DNA from 4 places in the Klebsiella sp. A52 genome. Region 1 is predicted to be linked to each of the others. Evidence: riboswitches for the same ligand, from Rfam matches in the RefSeq annotation. Region 1 holds a riboswitch; each other region holds the start of a gene.
What was found. A riboswitch is a leader RNA that binds a small molecule or an ion and turns the genes downstream of it on or off. The one in region 1 is predicted to bind thiamine pyrophosphate.
Positions count from the first base shown of each region.

Region 2: it holds a riboswitch for thiamine pyrophosphate, as region 1 does, so the genes downstream of both, thiB (thiamine ABC transporter substrate binding subunit) here and tenA (thiaminase II) in region 1, are expected to answer to the same signal.
Region 3: it holds a riboswitch for thiamine pyrophosphate, as region 1 does, so the genes downstream of both, thiC (phosphomethylpyrimidine synthase ThiC) here and tenA (thiaminase II) in region 1, are expected to answer to the same signal.
Region 4: it holds a riboswitch for thiamine pyrophosphate, as region 1 does, so the genes downstream of both, thiM (hydroxyethylthiazole kinase) here and tenA (thiaminase II) in region 1, are expected to answer to the same signal.

Region 1 is NZ_CP074437.1:3,815,511-3,820,361, forward strand. It holds gene KGA69_RS17965 (ABC transporter permease) at 1-186, opposite strand, end outside; gene KGA69_RS17970 (ABC transporter ATP-binding protein) at 183-908, opposite strand; gene tenA (thiaminase II) at 905-1,600, opposite strand; TPP riboswitch at 1,668-1,771, opposite strand; gene KGA69_RS17980 (BamA/TamA family outer membrane protein) at 2,029-3,153, shown strand; gene KGA69_RS17985 (hypothetical protein) at 3,169-4,122, shown strand; gene KGA69_RS17990 (DUF4056 domain-containing protein) at 4,189-4,851, shown strand, end outside.
Region 2 is NZ_CP074437.1:482,082-486,932, reverse strand. It holds gene thiP (thiamine/thiamine pyrophosphate ABC transporter permease ThiP) at 1-1,355, opposite strand, end outside; gene thiB (thiamine ABC transporter substrate binding subunit) at 1,331-2,314, opposite strand; TPP riboswitch at 2,346-2,565, opposite strand; gene sgrR (HTH-type transcriptional regulator SgrR) at 2,603-4,258, opposite strand; gene sgrT (glucose uptake inhibitor SgrT) at 4,346-4,498, shown strand; gene KGA69_RS02230 (sugar efflux transporter) at 4,662-4,851, shown strand, end outside.
Region 3 is NZ_CP074437.1:1,077,985-1,082,835, forward strand. It holds gene nfi (deoxyribonuclease V) at 1-116, opposite strand, end outside; gene hemE (uroporphyrinogen decarboxylase) at 129-1,193, opposite strand; gene nudC (NAD(+) diphosphatase) at 1,234-2,007, opposite strand; gene KGA69_RS05015 (Rsd/AlgQ family anti-sigma factor) at 2,098-2,595, shown strand; TPP riboswitch at 2,648-2,772, shown strand; gene thiC (phosphomethylpyrimidine synthase ThiC) at 2,862-4,757, shown strand; gene thiE (thiamine phosphate synthase) at 4,757-4,851, shown strand, end outside.
Region 4 is NZ_CP074437.1:3,039,124-3,043,974, reverse strand. It holds gene fbaB (class I fructose-bisphosphate aldolase) at 1-253, opposite strand, end outside; gene thiD (bifunctional hydroxymethylpyrimidine kinase/phosphomethylpyrimidine kinase) at 402-1,202, opposite strand; gene thiM (hydroxyethylthiazole kinase) at 1,199-1,972, opposite strand; TPP riboswitch at 2,007-2,103, opposite strand; gene KGA69_RS14390 (DUF1493 family protein) at 2,207-2,524, opposite strand; gene KGA69_RS14385 (STM2901 family protein) at 2,524-2,985, opposite strand; gene KGA69_RS14380 (hypothetical protein) at 3,293-3,718, shown strand; gene KGA69_RS14375 (alkyl/aryl-sulfatase) at 4,003-4,851, shown strand, end outside.

The DNA of each region.
Region 1 (4,851 bases):
GCTGAGAATTTCGCTCAGGGTGACCAGGGTGTGGCTGGCCAGATAACTACGGTTATTCCACAGCGCTTCAGCGACCGCCGCCGGAGAAGGCAACAAAAAGGCGGGAATGCCGCTGTAGCTCGCCAACTGCCAGAGCAACAGTAGGCCACAAAATACGCTGCACCCGCGCAGTAACTTGCCCCTCATCCGTTCGCCCTCATCAATTGCTGCAGCAGCTGCGCCTGACTTGCCAACAGCGCGCCATCATCCGGATCGCGGGGCGGAACGCCACTTAAATGATGGCTATCATCAATTTCACCATCAGGCGAGAGCACCAGCAGCCGATGGCTGAGGCGGCAGGCTTCCATCGGGTCGTGGGTAATGAGCACTACGGTTCGTCCGGTCAGTAAGCGCGCGGCCAGGCTCTGAATGCGTGTGCGGGTGAGGGTATCGAGAGCGGAAAACGGTTCATCCATCAGCACAATGGGCCGATCTTCATAGAGGGTGCGCGCCAACGCCGCGCGCTGGCGCATCCCGCCGGACAGCGCGGCAGGGCGTTCATCAGCGCAGGAGGCCAGTCCTACCTGCTCAAGAAGCTCGTTGACGCGGGCGTTGTCGACCTTCTCACCGCGCAGCCTGGCGCCGAGGGCGACATTTTCCCGCACATTAAGCCACGGATAGAGCAGATCTTTTTGACCCATCCACGCCAGTCGCGTAGTGACGGGAAGGCCATCGCTGGCGATGACGGTTCCGCGGGTTGGCGCCGCCAGCCCGGCGATAATACGCAACAGGCTGGTTTTGCCCGCGCCGCTGGCGCCAAGGAGCGACACCCATTGCCCGGCGGCAATATCAAAGGCGAGATCGCGAAAGATAGTCCGTGTGCCAAAGCGCAGGCATAAATCGCGAACGTGAATGCCTGGCGCCATCACGCCTGGACCTGCCCGGCGGCATTCAGACCCATCTGCCAGAAATTGCCTTCCAGCCGGGTAGCGGTAGTAAATATGTCGCTCAGTCCGGCGAACCGTGATTCCGCGCCGCGCTGTTGCCAGAGGGTTTCCAGCAGGCCGATCGCCGCGTTGACGCCCTGAAGATAGCTCTCGTCGCCGTAGTTGCGGATCCATGAAGCATAGGGATTATCGTGCAAGTTGGTTTGTGGGTTGTGCAGCAGACCGAGCCCGATTTCCGCGTAACCCGCAACGCAGGGCAGCAGCGCCGCCAGCAGATCCAACGCGTCGCCGGCGTGGCCGATATCCAGTACGTAGCGCGTGTAGTTGACGGTTTCCATCGCTTCGCTTTGCAGGGCCATAGCGTCTTCATTCAGCCCCCATTGCTCGCAATAGCCCACATGTAGCGGTAGCTCAGCAAGGATGGCATTCATCGAGGCGGCGGCGGCGCGCATCTCCGGCAACGTGCGAAGTTTGCTGACCAGCAGGGCGTAGCTGCGAGCGAAGTGGATCAGGAACAGATAATCCTGGGTTAGATAATGACGAAAGGCTGCCTGCGGCAGCGTACCCGCGGCTAATTGCTGGAGGAAAGGGTGCGATACATAGCGTTGCCACTCGCCACCGGCCTGCTCACGCAGTCGACCGTAAAGACCTTGGGTAAAAGCGGGAATCATCATGGGACCTCCTGAAAATAAGGGGAGATCCGGGCGTGCAGAAGTGTGAACAGGTAAAAACTGAAAACTGGCGAACATGCCGACCCGTCCCTTCGCTGGCATGACCCAGATCAGGTTCAAAGGGTTCGGTTTTTACGCCATCTCAGCCCTCACGGGACACCCCTCGGTTGCGACATGTTATACGTCATTCACTTTTTGATTACAACGGCGACAAGGTAAAAAGCGTCGATAGTAGTGACATTGTCACAATTGAGTGGTTATGTGTCAGATCGATAAACAACCTTTATCAATTTGTGTGATTAACCACGCTTTTTTATCCAAAAATAAGCAAAGTAAGGAGAGGGTAAGTTGGCGAAGAACAAGGGCTTACGATATATTTTTAGCACATTCCCTTAATATCCCCTTATGAATGCGTCAGTGCTGGAGACCGCATGAAGCTGGCAGGCCTTACTCTTTTACTGATGCTTGCCCTCGCGCCTGACGCGTCTCGTGCCGCCCAATTGTTCGATCCTGAAGATGGCATGCTTGATATGAGCCAGTATCTGCAGGATAACCCCTACGGTTTTTTGCCGGTGCCGGTAATGATCACCGAGCCGGCTATCGGCTACGGCGGCGGTCTGTTTGGTTTATTTCTGCATGGTAAAGGCTCCCGCGAGGGCGATCGTTTTATTCCACCAGCGCTAACGGGGGTCGGCGGCGGCGGGACGCAAAATGGCACCTGGTTCATCGGCGCCGCGCATCGCCATACGTGGAATCACGACCGGATTCGTTACCTGGTTGGCGCGGGCTACGCCAATGTCAATCTCGATATCTATTCGGGCGATATTGCCGGTTTTAACAAAAATGTGGCGGTGCAAACCCACACCAAAGGCTATGGCGGTCTACAAAAGCTGTTATTTCGCGTGGGGGACTCGCCGGTTTTTCTTGGCGCCTCGCAATTCTATGCACATACCGATGTGACCGCGGACAATCAGGTGATTAACAAGGTGTGGCAGCGGGTGCTGGGGGAGAAAAGCACCTCTTCGGCGTTGGGCGTAGTGGCGGAATATGACACCACCGATAATTTTTTCTACCCTAAGAAAGGGTTATCGCTACAGGGCGAGTACCGTTTTTACCGCGCTCTGCTTGGCGGCGACTATCATTACAATCAGTTGTCGCTGGATGGTAAATACTTTATCCCGCTGGCGCCGACCTTAACCCTGGCGCTGGCGGCGAATTATCAGTCGCTAACTCATCATGACAAGCACCTGACGCCAATGGCCCGGCCTTACATCGAACTGCGTGGCATCTCGCGTTTTCGCTATCAGGGCGATTATGTCGCTGTCGCCCAGACACAACTGGCCTGGCAATTTGCGCCGCGCTGGATCCTGCAGGGTTTTGTCGGCGTCGGTAGCACCGCTGACGAAGCCGGGGCGTTGTGGCAGCAAAACGAAGTGGCGTGGGGCACCGGTTTTCGTTATCTGGTCGCCCGTCAGTATGGGTTATTTACCGGCGCCGATGTCGCCTTCAGCGAACACGAACAGGCGGTCTATTTTAATGTGGGTTCCGGACTGTAAAGGTACATATAAAAAATGAGATGGAAAACAACCGTCATTACGCTGCTATTAACCTCTGGCGCCGTGTGGAATGCCTGTGCGGCGGAAAGTGACGACAGTGATAGCTACTTTCCCATCTGGGGCGACGAAGCCCGCGCCCGCGGTTATTCCATTCCGCTGCCGTTTGGCGTCAATCTCAGCTATATGAATATGCGCCAGGATATTATGGTCGACAGCATCACCTTTTCCGGACTGAAACTGGGTAACCATCCAATCCCCAGCGATATGTTCGCCATTGACGCCGGACACACGCGGGAGAAGAGCAAAACTGAGAACCTGCGTCTCGATATGTGGGTATTTCCATTCCTTAATGTCTACGGAATTTTGGGCCACACCCGCGGTTCGTCGGTGTCGAATGTGTCGGTCGATGCTGACCCGACGCAATACCGCGGTCTGGATCGCATCATCGCCGGCGCGGTGCATAACCTCAACCAAAGCGGCGAATTGCAAAACATCGATTTTGTCCTTGATTTCAAAGGTACTACCTGGGGGGGCGGGTTCACGCTGGCTGGCGGCTATGAGAACTGGTTTGCCCTCGTCGATACTAACTATACCCGCACCGATTTTGATATTCTCGACGGCAGCATCTCTGCCGTGACAGTGTCACCTCGCGTGGGTTATCGATTTGATCTACAGGGAATTTCTGGCCCTTCGCATCTCAGCGTGTGGGTTGGCAGTATGTATCAGGACGTGCAGCAGGAATTTAAAGGCAATCTTGCTGATTTGCATATGCCGCCACAGCTGCAGCCATTGATTGCCGCGGTCAATAAAGACGGCGACGGCAAGTTTGATGTCAAACAGAAACTCACTTCACCGTGGAATATGCTGATCGGCGCCCAGTACGAAATCACGCGTAACTTCAATGTGCTAACCGAATTTGGCTTTAACGAGCGCAATAGTTTCTTTGTCGCTGGCGAATACCGTTTTTGACTTAACGGCGCGTAGTCATCGGCGAGTATGATGCGCGCTGTTTTTGTGTGGTGGAGAACGCTTTTGATGCGTAAGAGTTTGTGGTGGTTATGGGCAGCCGCTTTTTCGGTATTTGCCCAGGACCCGGTATTACCGACGATTCCCGTTAATCATGTCAGCCCGGTAGTGGGTGAATTGTCACCGCCGGAATCGCTGCGCCCATGCTGCGCCTTCGGGTTCGATCTGCGGGTGCGCGCCATTGGCGTGCCGATCCCGGTTTATCAGATTGGCAATGTGCTGACGCTCGATACCTTAGGTGAGCATCATTACAACGATAGCGCGCTCGGCGCGGTTAAAAATCTGATTGGCTTAAGCGATGAGCACAATGGCCTTATTTATACCCGCCGCGGCGGCTTTATTGATATTGCCCATGTGCGCGATACCGCTGATTACACCTTCTATTTATTCAGCCGAATTTATCCCACGCTCGGCCAGCCAGGACGTATCTTTTATAGCGAGGAGCTGGGCGTCCGCCGCGTCCAGTTAAATGCCTTTACGCCGCCGGCTTCATTGCCGCAGCGATATACGATTGCCGCGTGGCTTGCCGGCCATCTGGCCTTTGAAATTGCGCAATGGCATGAGATCGCCCAATGGTATGGCTTCCAATCGGTTCCGGGCTTTTCGGAAGAGATTTCCGCCTTTTCGCCGGAGGATCTCTACTCCAATCTGCTGGGCGCACGTCTGGCGATC
Region 2 (4,851 bases), 1.7 Mb from region 1:
ACCCGCAGCCGGTTAAAACCTTGTAGCCCCAACGACTGACACAAAGCGCCGTAGCGGGCGGCAATATCGCGCATCGGGTTTTCCAGCACCTTCAGGGCATAGGGGATTGCCATCAGCGCGTTGGTAAAGATGACGATGCCGTCGGCGGATTCCGGCAGGCCGACGCTGTTATTGAGCAGCAGGAAAAATCCGGTTGCCAGCACAATCCCCGGCATGGCGAGGATGAGCATGCCGCTGAGCTCCAGCGTCTGCCCGGCCAGCGGCAGATTGCGGGCCCGCAGTTCGCGGCTGCTCCATAGCAGCATCATGGTCAGGATAACGCTAAGCAGACCGGCGGCGAGGGCGATACGCAGCGAGGTCCACAGCGCCTGCCATAGCGCGGCTTGGCCGAGCACCTTCGGCAGATTGACGTTGAGGCCATCGACGATTACCGCTAACAGCGGCGGCAGCAACAACAATAGAGCAAGCGCGATCAGCGCGCAATCGCACAGGCGGCTATGCAGACGGTCATCGGGGTCGCGCCAGCCCTGCAGTTGGTTGGCGCCGATCGCCACGGCTTTGCTCAGGCGCTGGCTCAGCAGCACCAGCCCAAGACAGCAGACCATTTGAATAATCGCTAATAGCGCCGCCCGCGCCGGGTCGTAATCAAAGCTTAGCGCCTGATAGATAGCCAGCTCAATGGTGGTGGCCCGCGGCCCGCCGCCAAGTGACAGCACGGTGGCGAAGCTTGCGAAGCACAACATAAAAATCAGCGTAGCCACCGGCAGGATCTGCCGACGCAGCCACGGCCATTCCACAAGGCGGAAGAAGACGAAACCGCGCATGCCGAGCTGTGCGGCGATCTGCCGCTGTTCGCCGGGAATGTTTTCCAGCGCCTGCAGCAGCAGGCGGGTCGCCATCGGCATATTAAAAAACACATGGGCCAACAGGATGCCCTGTAAGCCGTATGGTGAGAAATCCCATTGCCAGCCGAGGGCGTGGAACAGCGCGGCGAGCCACCCCTGGCGGCCATAGACGCTGAGGATGCCGAACACCGCCACCAGAACCGGCAGGATCAACGTCATCGCGCACAGGCGCAGCAGCAGCGTGCGCCCCGGAAAGCGGCGGCGATACAGGGCGCGGGCAAGGAATATCGCCGGCACCACCGAAAATAGCGCCGACAAAAAAGCCTGCCAGAAAGAGAAACGAACGACGTGCCAGAGATAGCTATCGCTGAGGATCGTCTGCCAGGGGGCCTGCGGCGCTTCCAGCCACAGCGCCAGAAACGCCGCCAGCGCCACGATGACCAGTAAGCAGGCCGCCGCGGCGCCGGGGATCAGCCAGCCGAAACTTAGCGGCTGACGGCGCGTTGCCATGAACCGATCCAGTTTTGACGTTCAGCGGCGACCTGCTGCGGGGTGAACTGCAGCGTGGTTTGCGGTTTGGTTAGCTTATTGAAGTCGGCCGGCAGCGCGACCTGAGTTACCGGGTACATCCAGTTGCCGGTGGGGATCGCGTTCTGGAAGCCAGGCGAGACCATAAATTTCAGGAACTTCTCCGCCAGTTCCGGCTGCTTGCTGGCGGCGGTACGCGCGGCGACTTCAACCTGCAGATAGTGGCCTTCGGTAAAGTCCGCCGCCGCATAATTATCTTTTTTCTCTTCGATGAGGTGATAAGCCGGCGAGGTGGTATAGCTCAACACCAGGTCGCTTTCGCCTTTCAGGAACAGGCCGTAGGCTTCGCTCCAGCCCTTGGTGACGGTGACGGTTTTGGCCGCCAGCTTCTGCCAGGCTTCCGGCGCCTTATCGCCATACACCTTTTGCATCCACAGCAGCAGGCCGAGCCCCGGCGTACTGGTGCGCGGGTCTTCATAAATCACGCGCCATTTCTGCGGGCTCTCGACCAGCTCTTTCAGGCTTTTCGGCGGGTTTTTCAGCTTGTTTTTGTCATACACGAAGGCGAAGTAGCCGTAGTCGTAAGGCACGAAAGTATCGTTATCCCAGCCGCCGGGTACGGTGACTGCGCTGGCCGGCACGCCGCTTTTGGCAAACAGTTTGCTCTGCGCCGCCGCTGCCAGCAAATTGTTATCAAGGCCAAGCACGACATCGGCTTTGCTGTTTTTGCCTTCCATTCGCAGCCGGTTAAGCAGCGAGACGCCATCTTCGAGGGCGACATATTTCAGTTCGCAGCCGCAATCGGCCTCAAATGCCTTTTTAACCGCCGGGCCAGGACCCCAGTCGGCAGAGAATGAATCGTAGGTGTATACGGTCAGGACCGGTTTAGCAAAGACCGGGGCGGCGACCAGCGCCAGCAGGGGAAGCAGTTTTTTCAACACTTTGCACCTCAGTATATGGGGAGGCAAAGGATTTTGAGTAGGCCTCAAATCCCTTCGCCGGCGTTATCCGGATCAGGTTCGACGGGTATTTTCTCAGCCCATACGCTTCATCCTTCAAGCCGCATCTGCGTTAGCTCCGCGCGTTCACCCCAGTCACATAGTTATCTATGCTCCAGGGGATTCACCCGCTTGCTGCCTTGATGCAACTTGAATGATATTGCGTATGTTTATTAGCACCCCGTTGAGAACGGCGATAGTGTAATGATTTTGTTAGTTGACGCAAAGCATTCAGGGCTCCGGCGGGGCGAACCACGCCGATTTAAAGTCAAACCAGCCGAGAGTGTTCATGCGCACGCCGCGCATGCTGCGCTGGCCCTGAAGCATTAGCCAGTGGTGGATCAGCGGGACAATATGCTGTTTCTCCAGCAGTTGCTGGCTCCAGGTCGCCGGGTTGAACTCGCCTGCGCGCCAGCGGTTGGCGTCTGCCTCCCAGTCGATGGGAATACAGTGATGTATGAGCGGCACTTCATATAAATAGGCGAACAGGGAGAAATCTATTGGCAGCGTAAAGTTGACGCTGTTTAGCCAGATATCGCTCACCGTTTCGCCGCGATGCCAGTCATCGTACTCCAGCTCCTGAATGTTCAGCTTTACCTGATGTTCCGCCAGCAGCGCCCGCATGATCCCGCCAATGACCCGATGTTCCACGTGATCGCGATAGTAGGTGAGGGTAACTGACTCGAGGCCGACTGGTTTTTCACAGGCATGGCTGCGGGCGTGGTGCCAGCGCGGCAGCAGACCGTAGGCCGGAAACCAGTTGCCTTGATAGTGTTCGCCGGCGTGATACAGCAGGTTGGCGGGCTGGAACAGATAACTTAACCAGCGGCGCACGTCATCATTGCCGCCCAGCGGGCTGCGGCTATCAAAGAGCAGGTAATAGCACCCCTCTTCCAGGCGGCTCTCTACGGCTTTTTCGCTTTCGGTATTGCCCTGCAGGGTTAAACCGCCGTTGGGTTCTTCGCTAATTTCCGGCAGCACCCAGACGTTAACCTCATCGATTAGCGCCCGGTAGCCGAAATATTCTTCGAAGGCATGGATTTTCAACTGATTTTGATTATTGCGCGCGACCGCGTAAGGGCCGGTACCGACGGGGAGACTGGAAAAATTATCCATCGTGCGCCATTCCTGCGGCAGCACCATTGCCGGGACCTGCCCTAACAGCCAGGGCAGCCAGCGGTCCGGCTGGCTGAGGTGAATATCCAGCGTCCAGGCGGTCGGCGAGACGATGCGCTCAATATGGGAAAATAGCGGCAGTTCGCTGCTGCGCTGTAGCGAAGAGATAACGTCGGCCATCTCCAGCTCGCGGCCATGATGGAAATGAATGCCGGGACGCAGGAAAAAGCGCCAGTGATTAGGCGAAATTTGTTGCCAGTGGTGGGCAATATCGGCCTCCAGTTCCCCATTTTCCTCATTTACCCGCGTCAAAGCGCTAAAAATTTGCCGCGCGATGTGGGTCTCCGAACGGCGCAACGCGCTGCCGGGCAGCAGATTCTTCATCGGCCGATAGTAGAGCACGCGCAGGATGTGGCGCCCCTGGCGGAAGCTGCGTCCCAGATGGGAGATCAACATTTGCCTGACCGCCGTTTTATCACCTACCAGTTGTACCAGCTGATCGATGCGATCCTGCTCCAGCAGATCTTCGGCGCGCTGCTGCTGTAGCGCCAGACCGGTATAAAGGAAGGTCAACCTGGAGCGCTTGCCACGCCCGGCTTCGGATTCCCAGGCAAGCCAGCCGCGCGCTTCCATCAGATTGAGCAAGGTGCGCATATGGCGGCGCGAACAACTGAGCATTTCCGCCAGTTCGTTGAGGGTGGTCTGTTGCGACCTGCCATCGCAGCATTGCCACAGGCGGATGAACTGTTGTTGCAGACGGCTGGAAGGCATAAAAGAGGAACTCCTGACGAAAACTCAGCAATTTATGAGTTCCTATATTAAGCCAATAATGAACCTCGATGAAGTAAGGAGATGAATATGACGAGGTCAACCACTAAGCAGTTCTATCAACGGTACTTTTCTGCGACGCAGGGCGCGTCCTGGCTGGCCCGCCAGTTAGCAGGAAGGCAGCAGAAAATGCTGGAGGAATTGATGCAGTGGGGAGTTACGTCGCCGACCTCCGATCGTTGACTTGCCGACATCATGTGTGACTGAGTATTGGTGTTATACTCGCCGTCTTTCAGGCTGCAAGCGCATTGGCTGCAACTCGAAATCCACAGAGTATAGAATCACCCGCCAGCAGATTGCTTCTGCTGGCTTTTTTCGTTTACTTCGCGTGTGTTAAGGATATTTCATGCTGTGGTTGATGACGATGGGGCGACGGTTAAACGGCGTCTACGCCGCCTTTATGCTGGTGGCTTTTATGATGGGCGTGGCCGGGGCGCTGCAGGCGCCGACGCTCAGTCTATTTCTTAGTCGTGAAGTCGGCGCGCAGCCGTTCTGGGTCGGCCTGTTTTATACGGTGAATGCGATTGCCGGTATCC
Region 3 (4,851 bases), 2.3 Mb from region 1:
TCAAACCCCACATCGGCGCCGCCGATCAGCACCGGCGGGTCGCGATCCAATCGGTCCGCACGTTCTACCGACGCGGCTAAAGATTGCTGTTGGGTTCGTAGCGCAGCTAAATCCATCATGCTTATCTCCTATTGGTGATATTGCGCGGAGAGACGATGCACCGCCTCAACAAAGACTCCTGCATGCTGTGGGTCGACGTCCTGATGGATGCCGTGACCAAGGTTAAAGACATGGCCTTCGCCCTGGCCGAAGCCGGCGAGAATGTTCGCCACTTCGTCTTCAATACGGGCGGCAGGCGCATAAAGCATCGACGGGTCCATATTGCCCTGCAGCGCCACTTTGTGACCTACGCGACGGCGAGCGTCGGCAATATCGGTAGTCCAGTCGAGACCCAGCGCATCGCAGCCGGTCTCCGCCATCGCTTCCAGCCATTGTCCGCCGCCTTTGGTGAACAGCGTCACCGGTACGCGACGACCTTCGTTTTCCCGCAGCAGGCCATCGACGATTTTATGCATGTAGTAGAGCGAGAACTGCTGATAGTCGCGGCCGGTCAACACGCCGCCCCAGGTGTCGAAAATCATCACCGACTGCGCGCCCGCTTTGATCTGCGCGTTCAGATACAGGGTGACGCTTTTCGCCAGCTTGTCCAGCAGCGCGTGCAGCGCCTGCGGTTCGGCGTACATCATCTTTTTGATGACGGTAAAGGCTTTGCTGCTGCCGCCTTCAACCATGTAGGTCGCCAGCGTCCATGGGCTGCCGGAAAAACCAATCAGCGGCACTTCGCCTTTCAGTTCACGGCGAATGGTGCGCACGGCGTTCATCACGTAGCCTAATTCTTGTTCCGGGTCCGGCACCGGCAGTTTGTCGACGTCGGCTTTGCATTTCACCGGCGAGGTGAAGCGCGGGCCTTCGCCAGCTTCAAAGTACAGCCCCAGCCCCATCGCATCCGGAATCGTCAGGATGTCCGAAAAGAGGATCGCCGCATCCAGCGGGTAACGGCGCAGCGGCTGTAGCGTTACTTCGCAGGCCAGCTCGGCATTTTTACACAGCGACATGAAATCGCCCGCTTGCGCGCGGGTGGCTTTGTATTCCGGGAGATAGCGGCCCGCCTGGCGCATCATCCACACCGGGGTGACATCAACCGGCTGGCGCAGCAGCGCGCGCAGGTAACGATCGTTTTTCAGTTCGGTCATTTTTACATTCCTTTAGCGTTGATGCGCCCAGTGTAACATGTCACTCGTACTCTGCCCGACACATCGCCACCGTATCTTCGATCAGGCGTCGCGCCACCGTGCCCGGCGGCGGCAGTAGCGGCAAATCGTCATAGCGATACCACTCTGCGCTCAGCAACTCTTTCTTATCCACGACAATATCGCCGCTATCGTATTCAGCCATAAAGGCGGTCATCAATGATTGCGGGAAGGGCCACGGTTGGGAGGTCACATAGCGCAGGTTTTTCACCTTAATGCCGCTCTCTTCCATCACTTCGCGGGCGACCGCCTGCTCAAGGGTTTCACCCACTTCGACAAACCCGGCCAACACCGTATGGACACCATTACGATGGCGGGTATGCTGCGCCAGCAGAATTGAATCGTCGCGACGAATGGCGACGATAATGCAGGGGGCAATTTGCGGATAATAGCGCTCGCGGCAGTGGCCGCACAGCATCGCCCACTCGGTTTTACTGACATGCATCGGGTGGCCGCAGTAGCCGCAGAATTTATGCGATCGATAAAACTCGGCCAACTGGATCCCGCGCCCTGCTAACTGGAAAAGCCCAGGATCCTGATCCAATACCTGGCGCAGCGATCCCATATCACGCCGACGATCCTGACGCACCAGCCACACCGCTTCGCCTTGCCACTCGCCGAGATGTAGCGCGCGTTCACCGACAAGATCAAAATTTACCGCTTCGCCATGTGGTAATTCCCCTGCGGGAAGCCATAATTTTTGTTCGTGACTGACGATCCACCAGCCGCGATCTAATTTTTCAATAATACGATCCATATCTATTGCGCTACCTTCGTTTTACTGGCACTTTTAACATTATATTTACATTTGCTGAGCAACGTTATTTTTAATCTTGCGGAGTCAATCATGTTAAACCAGCTGGAAAACCTGACGGAACGTGTTGGAGGCAATAACAAACTGGTCGATCGCTGGCTGCTTGTGCGTAAGCATTTGCTCGTGGCTTACTACAACCTGGTTGGCCTGAAACCCGGCAAAGAGTCCTTTATGCGGCTTAATGAAAAGGCGCTGGATGACTTTTGCCAAAGCCTGGTGGATTACCTCTCATCCGGTCATTTTAATATTTATGAACGTATTATCGGAGAAATGGAAGGGAGTACCCCTCTTTTAGCCGCTACCAAAATCTACCCGCAGCTGGAAGCCAATACCCAGCAGATGATGGACTACTACGATACCTGCCTCGAAAACGCCATCGATCATGATAACTATCTCGAATTTCAGCAGGCGCTGTCGGATATCGGCGAGTCGCTGGAGGCACGCTTCGCGCTTGAGGACAAGCTGCTGGCGCTGGTCGTCGCTCACGATCGGAAAGACAGCGTTGGCGACAATATCGCGCCGACCGCTTGAGTTGTGAACCGTTAACGAGTAATTTACATACATTATCCCTCTGCGGAGGGATTTCATCTTGTCGGAGTGCCTATTTTCCACACGAAAGCTGAAGTGGAAAAGGCTGAGACCGTTTATTCGGGATCCGCGGAACCTGATCAGGCTAATACCTGCGAAGGGAACAAGAGTAAACTGCTGGTCGCACCTGCCCGTTACGGGTTGGTCGCATCTGTTACTCCATCCGTCGTCTGACAAGCCATCTCCTTTTTTTGTAACTGGAATGCGCTATGTCTACTACCAAACTGACCCGCCGGGAACAACGCGAACACGCGCAGCGATTCATCGATACGCTGGAAGGCACCGCTTTTCCCAATTCGCGCCGCATTTACATTCAAGGCTCACAGGCTGATATCCGCGTCCCGATGCGTGAAATCCAGCTCAGCCCGACGCTCATCGGCGGTGATAACGATAACCCCCAATACGAAGCCAACGAACCAATACCGGTGTACGACACCTCCGGGCCTTACGGCGACCCGGAGATCAACATCGATGTCCGCCAGGGACTGACAAAACTACGCCAGCGGTGGATCGACGCACGTAACGACTGCGCGCCGCTCAGCGAACGCAGCTCGGCATACACTAAAGCGCGGCTGGCCGACGATGGCCTCGATGAACTGCGCTTTGGCGGCCTGCTGACGCCTAAACGCGCCGTCGCCGGCAAATGCGTGACGCAACTACACTACGCCCGCCAGGGGATCGTCACCCCGGAGATGGAATTCATCGCCATTCGCGAAAACATGGGCCGTGAGCGTATCCGCAGCGAGGTGCTGCGCCAGCAGCATGCCGGAGAAGGCTTTGGCGCCCGCCTGCCGGACAACATTACCGCCGAGTTCGTCCGCGATGAAGTCGCTGCCGGGCGAGCCATCATCCCGGCCAATATCAATCACCCGGAATCCGAACCGATGATTATCGGCCGCAACTTCCTGGTGAAAGTGAATGCCAATATCGGCAACTCGGCGGTGACCTCTTCCATCGAAGAAGAGGTCGAGAAGCTGGTCTGGTCAACCCGCTGGGGCGCCGACACGGTAATGGACCTCTCCACCGGCCGCTATATCCACGAGACCCGCGAATGGATCCTGCGCAACAGCCCGGTGCCGATTGGTACCGTCCCGATTTACCAGGCGCTGGAGAAAGTTAACGGCATTGCCGAGAACCTGACCTGGGAAGCCTTCCGCGATACCCTGCTGGAACAGGCCGAACAGGGCGTCGACTACTTCACGATTCATGCCGGGGTGCTGCTGCGCTATGTGCCGATGACCGCGAAGCGGTTGACCGGTATCGTCTCGCGCGGCGGTTCTATCATGGCCAAGTGGTGCCTGTCGCATCATCAGGAAAACTTCCTCTACCAGCACTTCCGCGAAATCTGTGAAATCTGCGCCGCCTATGACGTGTCGCTGTCCCTCGGCGATGGTCTGCGCCCCGGCTCGATTCAGGATGCCAACGACGAGGCGCAGTTCGCCGAGCTGCATACGCTGGGCGAGCTGACTAAAATCGCCTGGGAGTATGACGTTCAAGTGATGATTGAAGGCCCCGGCCACGTGCCGATGCAGATGATTCGCCGCAATATGACCGAAGAACTGGAGCACTGCCACGAAGCGCCGTTCTACACGTTGGGGCCGCTCACCACCGACATCGCGCCGGGCTATGACCATTTCACTTCCGGTATCGGCGCGGCAATGATTGGCTGGTTTGGCTGCGCCATGCTGTGCTACGTCACGCCAAAAGAACATCTCGGCTTGCCCAACAAAGAGGATGTGAAACAGGGACTCATTACCTACAAAATCGCCGCCCACGCCGCCGACCTCGCTAAAGGCCACCCCGGCGCGCAGATCCGCGACAACGCGATGTCCAAAGCGCGTTTCGAATTCCGCTGGGAAGACCAGTTCAACATCGCGCTCGATCCCTTTACCGCGCGGGCCTATCACGATGAAACCCTGCCGCAGGAGTCCGGCAAAGTCGCCCACTTCTGCTCCATGTGCGGGCCAAAATTCTGTTCGATGAAAATCACCCAGGAGGTCCGCGACTACGCCGCGAAGCAAAGTATCGAGGCCGGCATGGCCGATATGTCAAATAACTTCCGCGCCCGCGGCGGTGAAATCTACCTGAAAAAGGAAAATGCCTGATGTACCAGCCTGACTTTCCGCCCGTACCGTTTCGTCTCGGGCTTTATCCGGTTGTCGATAGCGTGGCGTGGATTGAGCGCCTGCTGGAAGCCGG
Region 4 (4,851 bases), 780 kb from region 1:
ATGACGCGCCCGCCGAATGCTCTACGCCCTGGTCGACCGGCAGAATGGAAAGGTACCCCGTTCCGGCCAGACGCCCGGTATTGTAGAGGGTCTGCATATTACGCAGCACCGCAGGCGGGCGGTTGTTATCCACCATCACCCGGTCGACGTAATCCGCGCCCGGTAAATAGAGTTGATCGGCTGGAATAGTCATACAACGGTGCTGTAAAAGGCTGTCGGCATCTTTGCCAAGCAACTGCGTAATATCAGTCATAGCTATCTCCCGTAAGTGCTGGCCGCAGCCAGCATGTTTTATCCCAACCCAAAAATTTTGGGCAGGTTAAGCCTGGTACCGAGTTAGCATATTTTCCAGCCGGGAGCGCATTTTTTCAGTAGATTCTGCTGTCTCGTTTCACTGCCATTTACCACCAGGCGTGGAAATGATGTACCGGGCCGATACCGTGCCCCACTTCCAGCGAATCGGCCTGCGCCAGCGCCGCCGATAGCCAACCCTTCGCTTCGGCGACGGTTTGTCCCCAATCGGCATAGCGAGGACGCAGCGCCGCCAGCGCGGCAGATAACGTACAGCCGGTACCGTGGGTATTTTTGGTCTGCACACGCGGCGCGGTAAAGCGCTGTTCGCCTTCGCGGGTGAACAGCCAGTCCGGGCTTTCGGCGTCGTCCAGATGTCCGCCCTTCATTAATACCGCCCCGCAGCCTAATGCCAACAGCGCCCTGCCCTGTTCCAGCATCTCGCGCTCGCTTTGCGCATGCGGCGCATCGAGCAGCGCCGCGGCCTCCGGCAAATTCGGGGTGATCAGTGAAACGTGCGGCAGCAGGCGCTGGCGCAGCGTCGCAATTGCCGAGTGGGATAACAGCGGATCGCCGCTTTTCGCCAGCATCACGGTATCCAGCACCACGTTGGCAATTTGATAGCGGGCAAGACGTTCCGCCACCGCTTCAACGATATCGGTTTCCGCCAGCATGCCGATTTTCGTCGTATCGATTCGCACGTCGCTAAACACCGAATCCAACTGCGCCGCCACGAAGTCCGGCTCAATGCGGTATACCGACTGCACGCCGCGGGTATTCTGCGCCACCAGCGCGGTGATCACCGAGCAGCCGTAAGCGCCGAGCGCGGAGAAGGTTTTGAGGTCGGCCTGGATCCCGGCGCCGCCGCTGGGATCGGTGCCGGCGATGGTTAAGGCGTTAATCCGCTTCATGCCGCCACCTCCGCGTATAACGCGTCGAGGAATGCCGGGATAAAACTGCCGGGACCGCCGTGTCGCGCCGCTTCACCTCCCGCCATTTTCATCAGGCCGCAGGCGGCTGCTACGTTTTGCAGCCGATCGCCGGGCATCGCGGCGCTTGCCGCCACCACCGCGGATAACGCGCAGCCGGTCCCGACCACCCGCGTCATCAGGACATCACCGCCGCTCACGGCAAGCGTGCGCTCGCCGTCGCTGATGTAATCCACCTCGCCCGTCACCGCGACCACGGTATTGAGCTTGCGCGCCAGCACCTGGGCTGCGGGTAACGCCGCGGCGGCGCTGTCGGTGGTATCGACGCCGCGCCCACCGCCGCTATTCCCCGCCAGCGCCATGATTTCCGAGGCGTTGCCGCGAATCGCCGCAGGCCGCAGTTCCAGTAGCTCGCGACAAAAATCGGTACGCAGCGTCAGCGCGCCGACGGCAACCGGATCCAGCGTCCAGGGTTTTCCCGCCTGGCGGGCGCTCTGCGCCGCCGCTCGCATCGCGTTGGCGCGCTCAGTGGTTAAGGTCCCGACATTAATCAATAGCGCATCGGCAATGGCGGCAAACTGCGCGGCTTCCGTAGGATCAATCACCATCGCCGGCGAGGCGCCAATAGCCAGCAGGACGTTAGCGGTGAAAGTCTGGACCACATCGTTGGTCATACAGTGAACAAGCGGCGAAGAGGTGCGGAAAAGCTGCTGCAGGTGCGCGATATGCGCCGGATTTAGCGGTTCATGCATGGTTTGCTCCCGCCAGATGAGGAAGCAGCGCAGACCATGCGGTCTCTGACTTCCCTACGCTGGCATTATCCAGATCAGGTGGTACGGGTATTTCTCAGCCTTCACAAAGAAGGGCACCCCGAGTCATTTGGTACAAAATGGCGACTAACGTTCCGTTAATCTCTCTTCAGGATAGTAATGCCAGCGGTAAGTCTTGTAAACGGTAAAAGCGGTATGTCTCCCGCGATATGTCCCTTAATCGTACAGCCATTCACCCGCTTTTGCGGACTCTACCAACATTTGTACTGTTAGCGGTTTAAGCGGCTTCTCTGGAGGCATGGAACCTAAAAACTCAGGTTCAAAGTAATAGATAATTTCGAAGCCATTCATTTTTACATTCCATTGTTTGAAATAGTAATCTAAAGTATCTTCTGCATCTTCCCAGATGATATTCAGCCCCCCCTTTGTTAATTCAGTATCTAACGTGACTTCTGGACGATCGCCAAAAAAACAGTATTTCTTATGGCTATGATGAGTATATATATAATCAATAATTTCTTGTTCAATGCTCATTAGAAGTATGTCCATGCAACTTTATGTTCTGGTTTAACAATCTTATTAAAATTTTCACCAGTATCAATTAGTATTGCTCTCGCATAATAAAATGCCATTGCCCACCCTATCCATGGTATGTAGCGGCCTATAACCGCGCCTAACTTATTAGTTTTCGACCAATGAAAGTCTTTCAGACCTTTACCCATAGGAGTGATCAACGAAATACCAACCGGCAAACGTACATTACTGAGTAGCTTACGAGACATTATTGAAGCAATACTCGTTCCTTTAATTGCTGTACCTGGTTTAGTTCGCGTTGGTATCCAGGGTTGTCCGGTTAAGATAGCAGTTGCGGCTGTTGCCTCAATTTCAAGATGCTGACTCATCGCATCGATGAGAATCAACAGGAATAACTCCTCTGGTTTCAGATTCCAGTATCCTTTATAGAAGTACCCACTAATTTGTTCAACAGTATCCACTTCATAATCCCTTATGATCCTTGCATAAAGCGCCATCATAATGGCTGATTGGCACACCGTCATTACTCGTCATTGTATCATCCCCGTACGCTTGCCACAGAGACGCTCTTTTCGCCGCATTGTAAACGATTACACTATTTTTTAGTTATCCGTACGGCGGTTGATGTAGATCACAATTTGCTTAATCACCCTACGACATAGTTACCACGCGTTACGAATTAAGCACGCTAACGATCCCCGGACGATCGCCGCTGTCATGAATGTTCGTCGCATGTATAAAATAATATCTACGATAAGGTCGTTAATGATGAAAGTGAAACACGTCTCGATAATACTGCTGGCACTCAGCGCAGCCATCGCGGCCGGTTGCAGTTCGCCGGCGCAGCGTATGGCCGAGTGTGAAGCCCAGGGGGTCAGTAAAGACGCCTGTTATATTGCGGAACAAAACAAACAGGCTGCGGTGAACGCCGCAGCGGAGAAGCAGGCGCTGGAAAATGCACAGGCTTTATATCCCGTGCAGAAAGCGCAATCCAGCAAAAAAGTGAAGATCTTCAATGGCATGAAGCTGGTCACAAACTCAACCGGGCTGACAGTTGATGGCAAACCCGCGGCCTTAGACGAAAGCAATGCTGACGCGAAAACCTATTCTCAGGGTTTATACGTTTTTATTGTCTACCAATCAGGAAAAATTGCCGTCATGCAGGACGGTAAATTTTTAGGCTACGCCAAATAGCGCCGCTTCCTTGTTAATTTAAAAGCGGCCTAAGAGCCGCTTTTTTCTCCCCTTCCCCGCAGTAACCGACACGTCTGACACCGCGCTAAACAAGCGACATTAATCCCATTGGATAAATCTCATTTTACCTACGAGTGAGTAGTTTTTTAACTAATGTAGTTTTTTTGTAACCATAACTTGCTCAATGTAAACAACTGGTTATAGTTCAAATAAGCGTTACAAGTTGTAACACCACGTCAGATCGGAATTAACGAGTGAATTGCCATCATGGTAAGAGGATTCCAATGAAATTGACCCCCGTAGTGAAAGGTTTAGCCATCGCCGGCTTGCTGTCATCGATCAGCTTGTCAGCATGGGCGGAAGTCGCCGCAAAAGAAGCGACCGCCGCCACCAAACAAGCCAACGACGCTCTCTATAATCAACTCCCCTTCTCAGATAACACCGATTTCACCAACGCCCATAAAGGGTTTATTGCCGCCCTGCCCACCGAGATCATTAAAGGCGAACAAGGTAACGTAGTATGGGATCCGCAGCAGTACTCCTTCATCAAAGAAGGTGAAAAAGCCCCGGACACCGTCAACCCGAGCCTGTGGCGTCAGTCTCAATTGATCAATATTAGCGGCCTGTTTGAGGTCACCGATGGCGTCTACCAGATCCGCAATCTTGATCTCTCCAATATGACCATCATCGAAGGTAAAGAAGGCATTACCGTCGTGGATCCGCTGGTGTCGGCAGAAACCGCCAAAGTGGGCATGGATCTGTATTACCAAAACCGCGGTAAGAAACCGGTCGTCGCCGTTATCTATACCCACAGCCACGTTGACCACTACGGCGGGGTGCGCGGCGTAGTTGATGAGGCGGATGTGAAATCCGGCAAAGTGAAAATTTACGCGCCGTCCGGCTTTATGGAAGCGGCCGTGGCAGAAAACATCATGGCCGGTAACGTCATGAGCCGCCGCGCCAGCTACATGTACGGCAACCTGCTGAAACCATCGGCCACCGGTCAGGTCGGCGCCGGCCTTGGCACCACCACCTCGGCGGGCACGGTTACCCTGATTGCGCCGACCAATATCATCGAAAAAGACGGGCAGAAAGAAGTCATTGACGGTTTGACCTATGACTTTATGCTGGCG